Regions from separate parts of the Achromobacter sp. D7-1 genome, predicted to be linked through region 2. Evidence: predicted binding sites of a transcription regulator. Region 2 holds the regulator's gene; the other holds the start of a gene.
What was found. The regulator FliA, encoded in region 2, starts transcription of late flagellar genes. The targets are predictions, from matches to a motif close to CTAAAGTTTNNNNNNNNNNNGCCGNTA.
Positions count from the first base shown of each region.

Region 1: AC6LKD_RS20195 (flagellar protein FlaG) is a predicted target of FliA. The motif match lies at 3,006-3,032, and genes of this name have one in related genera.

Region 1 covers NZ_JCBAMT010000049.1:32,994-38,742, reverse strand. Annotated here, with positions in the region: gene fliK (flagellar hook-length control protein FliK) at 1-199, opposite strand, end outside; gene AC6LKD_RS20210 (flagellar protein FliT) at 196-549, opposite strand; gene fliS (flagellar export chaperone FliS) at 596-1,024, opposite strand; gene fliD (flagellar filament capping protein FliD) at 1,043-2,416, opposite strand; gene AC6LKD_RS20195 (flagellar protein FlaG) at 2,561-2,938, opposite strand; gene AC6LKD_RS20190 (IclR family transcriptional regulator) at 3,081-3,818, shown strand; gene AC6LKD_RS20185 (acyl-CoA dehydrogenase family protein) at 3,853-5,019, opposite strand; gene AC6LKD_RS20180 (CaiB/BaiF CoA transferase family protein) at 5,019-5,749, opposite strand, start outside.
Region 2 covers NZ_JCBAMT010000056.1:38,566-44,314, reverse strand. Annotated here, with positions in the region: gene motA (flagellar motor stator protein MotA) at 1-643, opposite strand, end outside; gene flhC (flagellar transcriptional regulator FlhC) at 762-1,343, opposite strand; gene flhD (flagellar transcriptional regulator FlhD) at 1,376-1,699, opposite strand; gene AC6LKD_RS21800 (RNA polymerase sigma factor FliA) at 2,127-2,882, shown strand; gene AC6LKD_RS21795 (FliC/FljB family flagellin) at 3,298-4,494, shown strand; gene AC6LKD_RS21790 (alpha/beta fold hydrolase) at 4,718-5,749, opposite strand, start outside.

The sequences.
Region 1 (5,749 bases), on a different contig from region 2:
CGCCAGTCTGTATGCCTTGCCGCGGGTCGCGCGTCGAGCCGTCCGAGGCGCCGGGCTTTTCCAGGTTGCCGGGCTGGCTGACCGCGTCGGGCCGGGCGCCGGAGACTTGATTGGCGCTGGCGGCGGACATCGTCGTGCCTAGCACGGCGTCCAGCCGCTGCACCAGGACGTTGCCGAGTGCGGCGGGACCTACGCTCATTCTTCAGGCGCCTGGTAGCCGTAGGCGGACAGCAGGGTCTGCTGGCGTTTCATGCGCCCGAGCAAGTCGCCCAGACGGGCCAGTTGTGGCAGCGCCAGGTCGCGGGTGAGCGCGTCGTTATCCAGGATGCGCACGAGCAGGTCGTATTTCATGGCGCGGCCGGCTTCGTCCAGCGGCGCGGAATGTTCGGTCTGGCGCAGACGCTCCACCAGCTCGCAGTATTGCTGTCCGTGGACCATGGCCCCGTCCCAGTCGCCGGCTTGCGCCGCTGCTAGCATTTCTCCCGTGATGAGAGCGATCTCCTGGTAGTGTTCCAGGATAGGGGAGGTGTACTGGGTCGTGGACGTCATGGAAATCTCGGGCGTTCGATGGCTGGACGGTGCGTATGCGGTGCCGTCAAGGCTGCACGCCTCCGACAGGGCGATCAATGGATGTTTGCCAGGCTTCGGCCAGATCGGCCAATAGGCGGTCTGCCGTTTCGAGCGCTTCCGGGTCTGCTTTCAGGTTTGCCATCAGCAGCGTGCGGACAATGTAGTCGTAGAGGCGGGCGAGGTTGGCGGCAATTTCGCCGCCGGCCTCCATGTTCAGTCCGGTTTTCAAGCCTTCATCGACGATTTTGATGGCCTTCGAAATGGCGGCTCCCCGTTCGGTGATTCTGCCTTCTTGAAGGTGCAGGCGAGCCTGCCCGATTGCCGCCCGAGCACCCATGTACAGCAGGGAGATAAGCCTTTCGGGGCTGGCGCCCAGGATCTGTGTTTCCAGCCCTATTTCTGCGTAGGAACGCACGGAATAAGATCCGGAGGGGCGGCGGGCAGCGTAGGTCATCAATACATCTTCTAGAAATTACTTGGATTTGCTCATGGCTGCGAACTGCTGCGTCAGGTAGTTGGCCGTGACCGTCTGTTGCGATACGAACTTGTCCAAAGCTACGAATTGGGCGCGCATGGCGGCCATGGACGCTGTGCTAGAGGCCTTGGCTCGTTCCAATTGGTCTTTTACGTCTTTAATCGACTCGTTCAGGCCATCCTGGCTGGTCTTGATCGAGCCGTTGCTGCCGAGGGCCGCCTTGGTGGCGGCGTCGAACTTGGCAGCAAGGCCATCGGCTGAGGTCATGAGGCGTTTGACGTCTGCGGGGTTGGCAGTCAACGCCTTGTCCAGTTCCTTTTGGTCGAGCTTCAGTTGACCCGTCTTGGGGTCCATGGCGATACCGAGATCGGCCAGCGAACTCACCGAGCCCCCCTGCGTGAAAACCTGCAAAGCGCTAGACATTGCAGACTGGATACCGCGGGTTGTGCTATCGCCGGTCAGGGCTTGATTCGTTTGGGCAGTGATATCGAATGCAGTCAGTTTCGAGATCGTGCTTTGCACCGCGTTGTAGGCACTGACGAAATCTTGCACCGCTTTGCTAGCGACGGTGGTATCGCTTTGCAGTTTCAAGGTGACGACTTTGTTGGCTTCCGTCTTTGCTGTCAGGTTCAGCGTAACGCCGTCAATCGCACCAGAAATATTGTTGCTGCCGCTCTTGATAGTGATGCCGTTAACCTCGACCTCAGCGTCGTCGGCTGCGGTTTGCTGCGTCAACTGGGTGCCGGAGCCAGAGTTGTAGCTCAGAATGTTTTCCAGTTCGGGAGTGCCGGTAACTGTGATGGACTTTACCGATGCCTGCACGCCAGTATCCTTTGCGCTGAGCATGAGGTAACTACCGGAGTCATTTGTGATGATCGTCGCGCGCACCGCAGCCTTGTCATCGCTATTGATCGCCTTTGCGATGCCATTCAGCGACGTATCGTCCTTCAGCTCGATCGTGTGCTTTTCACCGTTGGTGAGTTCAATTTCAAATGAACCGGTCGCGCCGTTCGACGCTTTGCGATCCGTGACCATGGCGGATTGCAAGGTCTGCGCCGCCGCCAGGTTCTTCACTTTGATGGCGTATTCGCCCATCGTGGCGCCGTCTTCACCAATGGTCGCGGTCAGGCCGTCACCTATGACATTGGGTTTGACGGCGTCCAGCGTCGACGCCTTGCCCAGTGCCGCTGCAGCCTTCTGCAGGGCTTCAACCGCGCTTTGAATCTGGCCAAAGGCGCTTACACGGGCCTCGTAACTGGCTTGGCGATTCGTATATAGGCTAAGTTTTTTGTCCTCGGCCGCCTGCAGATCGGTCAGGATCTTTTCAAGGGGCAAGCCGGTGGTCGAGCCGAGGTTGGTGATAGAGGCCATGTGAAATTCCTTCCTAGCGATGCGATTCTGTCAAAAATACGTTGGCGGCGATTGGCCGGGTAAGGGCATTAGGCGGGCCTAATTCGACGCTTCCATGATTGGCCCGCTCGATGGCAGCGGACGGAGCATGAAAACAGGGTCGAATCAGGCCGTGGTTTTGATGCCGTTTCCTTGCATGTTCACGATCATTTTGGCGATTTTCAGGAGCGTTTCGCTGGGGATCGTGCGTATGACGTCACCCGATTCCGCGTCGATCACCGAGACCACGACTTGGTGCACATTGGGGTCGATCTCGAACTGGAGCTGGGTGGACCAGGCTTTCATCTGGTCGTTGATTTCATCCAGAGCCTTGTCCAGGGGTAGCTTCTGCGAATCGGATTGATCCGACGTCGCGCTGTCCGAAGCCCCGCTGTTCGTTGCGGCGGCCGTGGGCACGACGCTCACGGCGGGGTCCGGCGCGACGGGCGCGGAGGCCAGCGGCGCTGGTGCAAACGATGCAGGGGCTATGGGGGTTACGGCCATGATCACTCCAACGGCGATGTGGGCGTCTCGGAGGAACGCGCTGTTTTCAGGGAATTCTCAGCTACGATAACGGCAGGCCCGCAGGGAACTTTAGCCACCGGCGAGCCAGATGTTTCACGTGCTAAACAGTTCGGATCGGGTAATGAGTGTCAAGACGGCGCTGAGAGTTATCGAAATCATCGAAACCTATGCGCGCGAGAAGCGCGCGCTGCCGCTATCGGAACTGGCCCGGTTGCTGGATGTGCCGGTGTCGAGCTGCCTGGCGTTGATCCGCACGCTGACCGGCCTGGGCTACCTATATGAAACCGGCCGGCGCCAGGGCTACTACCCGACCGGCAGGCTGCTGGCCATGGCGCAGCGCATCGCCCGCGCCGATCCGGTGCTGGACCGGGTTTATCCCAGCCTTACCGAATTAAGGGACGCTACGCGCGAAACGATTGTTTTCGCCAAACTGAGCCAGGAAGGCCGAGTGGTCTACCTGGATGTCCTCGATTCTCCTCATACCATCAGATATGCGCCGGTTGCGGGTGAATTCAAAGACGTTCATGCAAATTCGCTGGGGAAGGCGTTGCTATCGCTGCTGGACGCGCCAGCCCGCGACGCTATGCTCGCCGGGATGACCATGACCCGTCACAACGAACGCACCCTGGTCACGCGCGAGGCGCTGCTGGCGGATCTGGAACTGTCGCGCCAGCGCGGCTGGTTCATGAACAGCGGCGAGTCCATTGCGGACGTGGGCGCGATCGCCTGGCCGGTCACCCTGTCCGGCGAACATTATGCGATTTCGGTGGGCGGGCCGATCTACCGGATCGAGCCGCAGCAGGAAGCCTACGCGCGCATCCTGCGCTCGGCCTGCACGGCGCTGGAGCAGCAGGCCTGACAGGCAGGCCTGGCCGCTGATCAAACGCCGCCGTTCAGTAGGACTTGGGCAGGCCCAGCACTTTTTCCGCGATGAAGCACATGATCAGTTGCGGGCTGACCGGCGCAATGCGGGGAATGAAGCTCTCGCGCAGCAACCGCTCCACGTGGTATTCCTTGGCGTAGCCCATGCCGCCCAGGGTCATGACCGCGGTCTGGCAGGCGTTGTAGCCGGCCTCGGCCGCCAGGTACTTGGCCGAGTTGGCGTAGGGGCCGCAGGGCTTGCCCGCGTCATACAGGCTGGCGGCCTTGAACACCATCAGGTCGGCGGCTTCCAGCTGCATCCAGGCCTGTGCCAGCGGATGCTGGATGCCCTGGTTCTGGCCGATGGGGCGGCCGAACACGGTACGCTCGCCAGCGTATTTCACCGCCCGATCCAGTGCGGCGCGGCCGATACCCACCGCCTCGGCCGCGATCAGGATGCGCTCGGGGTTCAGTCCGTGCAGGATGTATTCGAATCCCCGGCCTTCCTCACCGATTCGGTCGGCCACCGGGATGCGCAGGCCGTCGATGAACAGCATGTTCGAGTCCACCGCCTTGCGGCCCATCTTCTCGATTTCGCGGACTTCTACCTTGTTGCGGTCCAGGTCCGTATAGAACAGCGACAGGCCCTGGGTGGGCTTTGCCACCTCGGACAGCGGGGTGGTGCGCGCCAGCAGCAGCATCTTGTGCGCGACCTGGGCGGTCGAGATCCAGATCTTGCGGCCATGCACCACGTACTCGTCGCCCTGGCGCACGGCGCGGGTGCTGAGCTTGGTGGTGTCCAGCCCGGCGTCGGGTTCGGTGACCGCGAAGCAGGCCTTCTCGCGGCCGGCGATCAGGGGTTCCAACCAGCGGCGGCGCTGCTCGTCGCTGCCGAACACCACGACCGGGTTCAGGCCGAAGATGTTCATATGGACGGCCGAGGCGCCGGTGAAGCCGGCGCCGGAGGCCGCAATGGTCTGCATCATCAGGGCGGCTTCGGTCATGCCCAGGCCGGCGCCGCCATACTCCTGGGGCATGGCGATGCCCAGCCAGCCGTCGCGCGCCAGATCGGCGTGCAGAGGTTCAGGAAAGCCGCCTTCGCGGTCGCGCTCCAGCCAGTATTCGTCCGGATAGCGCTCGCAGATGCGGGCCACGGCGTCCCGCAGCGCCAACTGGTCGGGGGTGAATTCAAAGTCCATCAGTGGTTTTCATCCTGGGTGATGCCGCGGGCCGCCATGGCGTCGATCCGGGCGGGGTCATAGCCGGCCTCGGCCAGCACTTCGCGGCTGTGCTGGCCCAGCCTGGGGGCGGGGCGGCGTAGGGAGGTGGGGGTGCTTTCGTATCTGCCCAGGGGAGCCGTCGTGCGGATCGGGCCTTCGCTGGGGTGGTCCATGGTCCGGATGAAGTTGGTCGCGGCCAGGTGCTCGTCCTGCAGCAGGTCGTCCACGGAATAGAGCGGCGAGGCGGGAATGTCCGCCCGCGCCAGGCCTTCCAGCCATTCCTCGCTGCGGCGGGTGGCGACGACCTCGGCGACAAAGGCGTAGACCTCGCCGATGTGGGCGGCGCGTGCGCCGTGGGAGCTGAAGCGCGGGTCCCGCGACAATTCGGGCCGGCCGATCAGGTCGAAGAAGTTGCGCCAGTGCTTATCGTTGTAGATCAGCAAGCTGATATAGCCGTCGGCCGTGGCGTAGGGGCGGCGGTGCGGCGCCAACAGGCGCGCGTAACCGGTGGGGCCGAGCGGGGGATCGAAGGTGGCGCCGCCAAGATGGTCGCCCAGCACCAGGTGGGCCATGCCTTCGAACATGGGGATTTCCACTTGCTGGCCTAGCCCCGCGCCGCGGGCGTGCAGCACTGCGGACACCAGCGCGATGCCCACGTGCAGCCCGACCGCTCGGTCGGCCAGGGTCAGCGGCGCGTAGCGCGGCACGT
Region 2 (5,749 bases):
GCAGAATACCCAGGAAGGTGCCCACCATGGCCTTGGAGATCAGGTCGCCCAGAATCGCCGGAGGCTGGTCCACGGCGGCCAGCGCCTTGATCACGCCCAGCACTGCCGCCACGATGCCGAAGGCCGGCAGGCCGTCGGCCATCTGTTGTAAGGCGCGCACGGGGACTTCGCGCTCGTGGCGGTAGGTCTCGATTTCCTCGTCCATGAGCGTCTCGATTTCGAAGGAGCTCATGTTGCCGCTGATCATGATGCGCAGGTAGTCCGTGATGAACTCCATGAGCTTGGCGTCTTTGGCGATGCGGGGATATTCGCTGAAGATCGGACTGGATTCCGGGTCTTCGATATGCGATTCGATGGCCATGAGCCCCTCGCGGCGCGCCTTGTTCAGCAGTACGTACAGAAGCGCCATCAGCTCCATGTAGACGTCCTTGCCATAGCGCGAGCTTTTCAGCGAGTCGGGTAGCGCGGCCTTGACCAGCATCAGCGACTTTTTGCTGTTGCTGGCGAGGAAAGCCCCGAAAGCCGCCCCGAAGATCAGCGTGAGTTCAAACGGCTGGTACAGCGCGCCCAAATGGCCGCCCAGCGCTATGAAGCTGCCGACGACCGACACGGCCACCACGAGAAAACCGATAACAATCAACACATCAGGCCCCTGCCAACGAAGTCTAAAACCGGCGTCAATGATCCCCTGTTCCCCTCGACCCAAAAAGGCGGGTTACGGGGGGTTTTCCAGGGCTTTTGATGTATTTGGATGCCGCCGGTCAGAGCCGGGCGGTATTCGCAACAGGCGCGGGGCGGGTGCCGGCGCGCGCCTTGGCCGCGGCGCGCGTCTTGCCAGCGCGGGGGGGCGGCCGGCAGATCGCGCACACGAAATCCGACTGGGGATCGTGGGCGTGGGCAATGAAATGCCCACCGCATTGGCGGCAGGCGGACATTTGCAGCATGCCGCTATCGAAAAAGCGCACCAGCATCCAGGCGCGCGTGAAGCTCAGGACGGGCTCTGCGCCTTCAGCGGCATCCGTGCCGGCGTTTTCGAGATAGAGACGATAGGCGTCGATGGTGGCGCGTATGCCCTTGCTGCTGGTGCGCGCATTCAGGAACGAATACACGTTGTAGAAGAGCGAGGAATGGATGTTCGGCAGCCAGGTCATGAACCAGTCAACCGAAAAGGGCAGCATGCCCTTGGGTGGCGAGCAGCCGCGGATTTCGCGGTACAGGCGCGCCAGGCGGTCATGGCTGAGGCTGGTTTCAGCCTCCAGCACCTGCAGCCGGGCTCCCAAAGTGATCATGGAGCTGGCAAGCAGAATGTCATCCGCTTCCTGCGAAACGCTCTTGGTGGCCATTACACGTGTTTCCGGAGGGAATGATCAGGCCGTCAGGCCAATTCTTCGACAGGCTGCTTGGCCAGCAGGATGGTTGCATGCGCTTGCTGCAGCGCACCACCCAGAACGTCATGGGTCAGGGCGGACAGCAGGCTGTAGTCATCGAAGCGGAAGCGGCACAGCAGCGAGCTGGAGCTTGCGAGCTTGACCAACTGCGCCGGCGAAAGGCGCATGAGGATGTCAGCAACCTCGTTGCTGAATCCCAGGCGGAACATCGACGCCGCGTAGTCGTCGCGCAGCATGCGCTGCGCCAGTAACAAATAAGACAGATTCACTTCGCGAATGTCTGTCAGCAATGAATTTTCGACTTGTTGCACGCCCAACTCCCTATTCCCTATCCCGCCGATGGGGGCTCATGTAAGCAAAAGCACCGGAATCCCGTTGCCTTCACGTCCGATACACCTTGCATTGATGCGAAATGTATCATTTGTTCGCAATTTAAGTAAAATTTACCACAGCTGATGTCATTTTCTATGACTTATATGACAAAACTTTGTTGATGTTGCGCAACTTACCTTTTCCGATACACCTTGACATATAAGTTTCGGACAAATTTACGTCAATTTGCCAAATAAGCATTCAAAACATTGCGTACTTTGAGGAATGAAACGGTGTTGTTTGCCGACAATGGCACCTTGCAGATCATTAAATCCACCTAGCTTTAGCTCAGCCGCGCGTTTGTCGACAATGTCGCAAATTGACAACAGCTTACGCGCCACGATGGACCCGCCCGACATTCCCGCAATGCCTCACGCAGATGACAGCCTGGTCGAATATGCCCCGCTAGTGCGGAAGCTGGCCCTGCAATTGCTCGCCCGGCTACCCGCCAGCGTAGAACTCGACGACCTGATACAAGCCGGCATGATTGGCCTGCTCGACGCCGTGCGCCGTTATCAGGAAACGGCTGACGCCCAGTTCGAGACCTATGCCACCACCCGCATCCGCGGCGCGATGCTGGACGAACTGCGCGGCCAGGACTGGCTGCCCCGTAGCGTCCGCGCCAAGGCGCGCAAGATCGAACAGGCCATCCAGCAGCTCGAACAGCGTTTGATGCGCGCGCCAAGCGAAGCCGAAATCGCGCAACAACTCGAGATGCCGCTGGGCGACTACCAATCGCTGCTGCACGACGCCCAGGGCGTTCAGATCGTGCACTACGAGGACTTCGCCACCGAACCCGACTCGGCCAGCGGCCAATCCGACTGGGCTGCCACCCTGAACCACGGCGCGGCGGGCGGCAATCCGCTGGATTCGCTCCTGGCAGGCGACTTCCGGCAGGCGCTGGTCCACGCCATCGACACCCTCCCCGAGCGTGAAAAACTGCTGTTGTCGCTTTGCTACGAACAGGGGCTGAACCTGAAGGAAATTGGCGCGATCCTCAATGTGACCGAGGCGCGGGTATGCCAGTTGCGGTCGCAGGCGACCGCGCGGATCCGGGTGAAGCTGAAGGAACAGGCTTGGCAGGAACTGCCCCAGGATGGGCAGATCGCCCAGGTGATCTAGGATCTGAATCAGCACCCCGCAGGAACGAGCCCAGGAGGGCAAAGGCTGTCGGCAACACGGACGCGTATCGCGTCCGTTTTCATTGCTGCCGTCTGGTCACCAGCGCTACCGGCACATCCGCTCCGGGCTTCTTTCCTGTAAGAGGTTGCCACGGCGCCCATCTCTACACAGAGACAACACGGCTTGTGTAGCGCCTGCCCGATACAGTGCGTCACGGCACCGGACACGCCCTCCTCCGGTGAATCCAAGAAAAATGTCGACTTTCGCGAAATAGCGCTAAAGATTGATTTTGGACTGCCGTAATCCTGGCAACGGAGAGATTCCTAGACACAAAGTCGACGAACTTTCCCGTTAACACCAGTGGGCGGCGTCGCTGCCCGGTTTGAAGAAGCCTTTCTCTCTTGGGAGCACCAACATGGCTGCCGTTATCAATACCAACTACCTCTCGATGGTTGCTCAAAACAACCTGAACAAGTCGCAATCGGCACTGGGCAGCGCCATCGAGCGCCTGTCCTCCGGCCTGCGCATCAACAGCGCCAAGGACGACGCCGCTGGCCAAGCCATCGCCAACCGCTTCACCGCGAACATCAAGGGCCTGACCCAAGCCGCCCGCAACGCCAACGACGGCATCTCGATCGCTCAAACGACCGAAGGCGCGCTGAACGAAATCAACAACAACCTGCAGCGCGTGCGTCAGCTGTCGGTTCAAGCCACCAGCGGCACGAACTCGCCGACCGACCTGGACTCGATCCAAGCTGAAATCAAGCAGCGCCTGGACGAAATCGACCGCGTGTCGGCCCAAACCCAGTTCAACGGCGTGAACGTCCTGGCCAAGGACAACAAGCTGACGATCCAAGTTGGCGCCAACGACGGCGAAACCATCACGATCGACCTGAAGGAAGTCACCGCCAAGACCCTGGGTCTGGACGGCTTCAACGTCTCCGGCCCGCGTGGCACTCTGACCAATCTGAGCGGTACGGAATACAAGGCCGCTTACGGCTCGACCACCTCCGTCACCAGCAACACCGTTGCCGAAGGTACCTCCGGTGATCTGGCCGGTCGTCTGGGTGTCGCCAACTCGAGCGTTTCCGTTGGCACGCAAGCTCAAGCTGACGACAATGGCAACTGGTTCGTCAAGGTCGACATCACTGCCGCTGACGCTACCGAATCCGGCAACCTGAAGGCCAAGGGCTTCGACGTCGCTTCGGGCGCTTCCGGCAGCTACTACATCGCCGTGAACCCGAAGGATGCCGACACCACGACGGCCCCGACCACTACCGCCAAGTTCACGCTGAAGACCGATTCGATCCCGCTGACCAGCCTGAACAAGGGCGCAACGGCCAACCCGCTGGCCGGTCTGGACAAGGCTCTGCAGAACATCGACTCGCAGCGCAGCTCGCTGGGTGCGATTCAGAACCGCTTCGAATCGACCGTTGCCAACCTGAACAACACGATCAACAACCTGTCCGCCGCTCGTTCGCGCATCGAAGATGCCGACTACGCCACGGAAGTGTCGAACATGACCAAGGCTCAGATCCTGCAACAGGCTGGCACCTCGGTTCTGGCCCAGGCCAACCAAGTGCCGCAAACGGTTCTGTCGCTGCTGCGTTAATTCCAGCGGACAGTCCTGCGGGGCAGCAGGGGAAGGCAAGTTGCTTCCCTTGTTCGCACCGAAGCAGTACCAAAAACCAGCCTCCGGGCTGGTTTTTTTATGGCGGGCGGCCCTCTTCCCTCGTGACGCAGAGACAAAAAAATGGGCGGAATCCAATTCCGCCCATTCTCGTTTCTTGCTTCATTCAGCGCCGCATCGCGCAGAGCTGGGTCTATCTCATCCTTCAGGCCACAACCGTTTCTGCAGACCGCACCAGCGCCGCCACGGCGGCCGGATTGTCATTGATGAGATCGTGGCCGCCTTTCACCCGCTCGATGCGGCAACCCAGGCCGCGCAGTTGCGCCAGATCCGCCTCGTCCAGGCAGCACGGCACGGGCGGCATCTTGCGTTGCGGCAGCGTCGGCACGTCGCCGCTCACCACCAGCACCGGCACGGCGATGCCATCCAACAAATGCCAGTACTCGCGTTCCACGGCAGCCGTGGGCGTCACGCCATAAATCTCCAGCGCGAAGCTGCGCAGATAGCGGTCATCGGGCCGAGAGGCGATCGCGCCGCGCAGGAATGCATGGTTATGCCAGAGTTTTGCTGCGCTGAATGGCGTGTCCAACAGCACGACGGAAGTGCACCGCGACGAGCGGCGCGCAATGGCCAATGCGACGCTGCCACCAAAAGAGGCACCCAGCACGCCGAATCCTCCGGGAACCGCGGCAAGCAGCGCAGGCAATAGTTCGTCGGCAAAGCCGTCCACGGACATATCCGCCGGCGCCGTGCTGCCGCCGCAACCCGGCAGGTCGACAAACAGCAGGTTCATGTCCGAAAGATGCTTTTCAATGCCTTGCACGGTCGCGATATTGCCCAGCGAACCGTGCAACACCACCCAGGTCGGACGACCTTCGCGCCAGTCGGATGAGCGGCGGGCGCGCAACAACCCTGACCTGCCTTGCAGCATTTCAAAAGGCGCCGTGACGCCCTTGCGCAATCCCGCAAGCCAGGCGTCGTGGCCCTGCGCCAACGCGTCGAGCGCTTCGGGCGTGCCGCGCATGATGTCGCGCGCATGGCGCTCGATGAGGTCCTTGGGCCAATCCCACCAGCGCAGCGCCATCAGGCGGTCCGCGACCTCCTGGTCAAATCGGCGGCGGCGGAACTGCGCGGGATTGCCTGCCCAGATTTCATACGCACCAACGTCGCGCGTCACTATCGAGCCCGCGCCGATGACCGCGCCCGTGCCTATCGTCACGCCCGCCATGATCTTGCT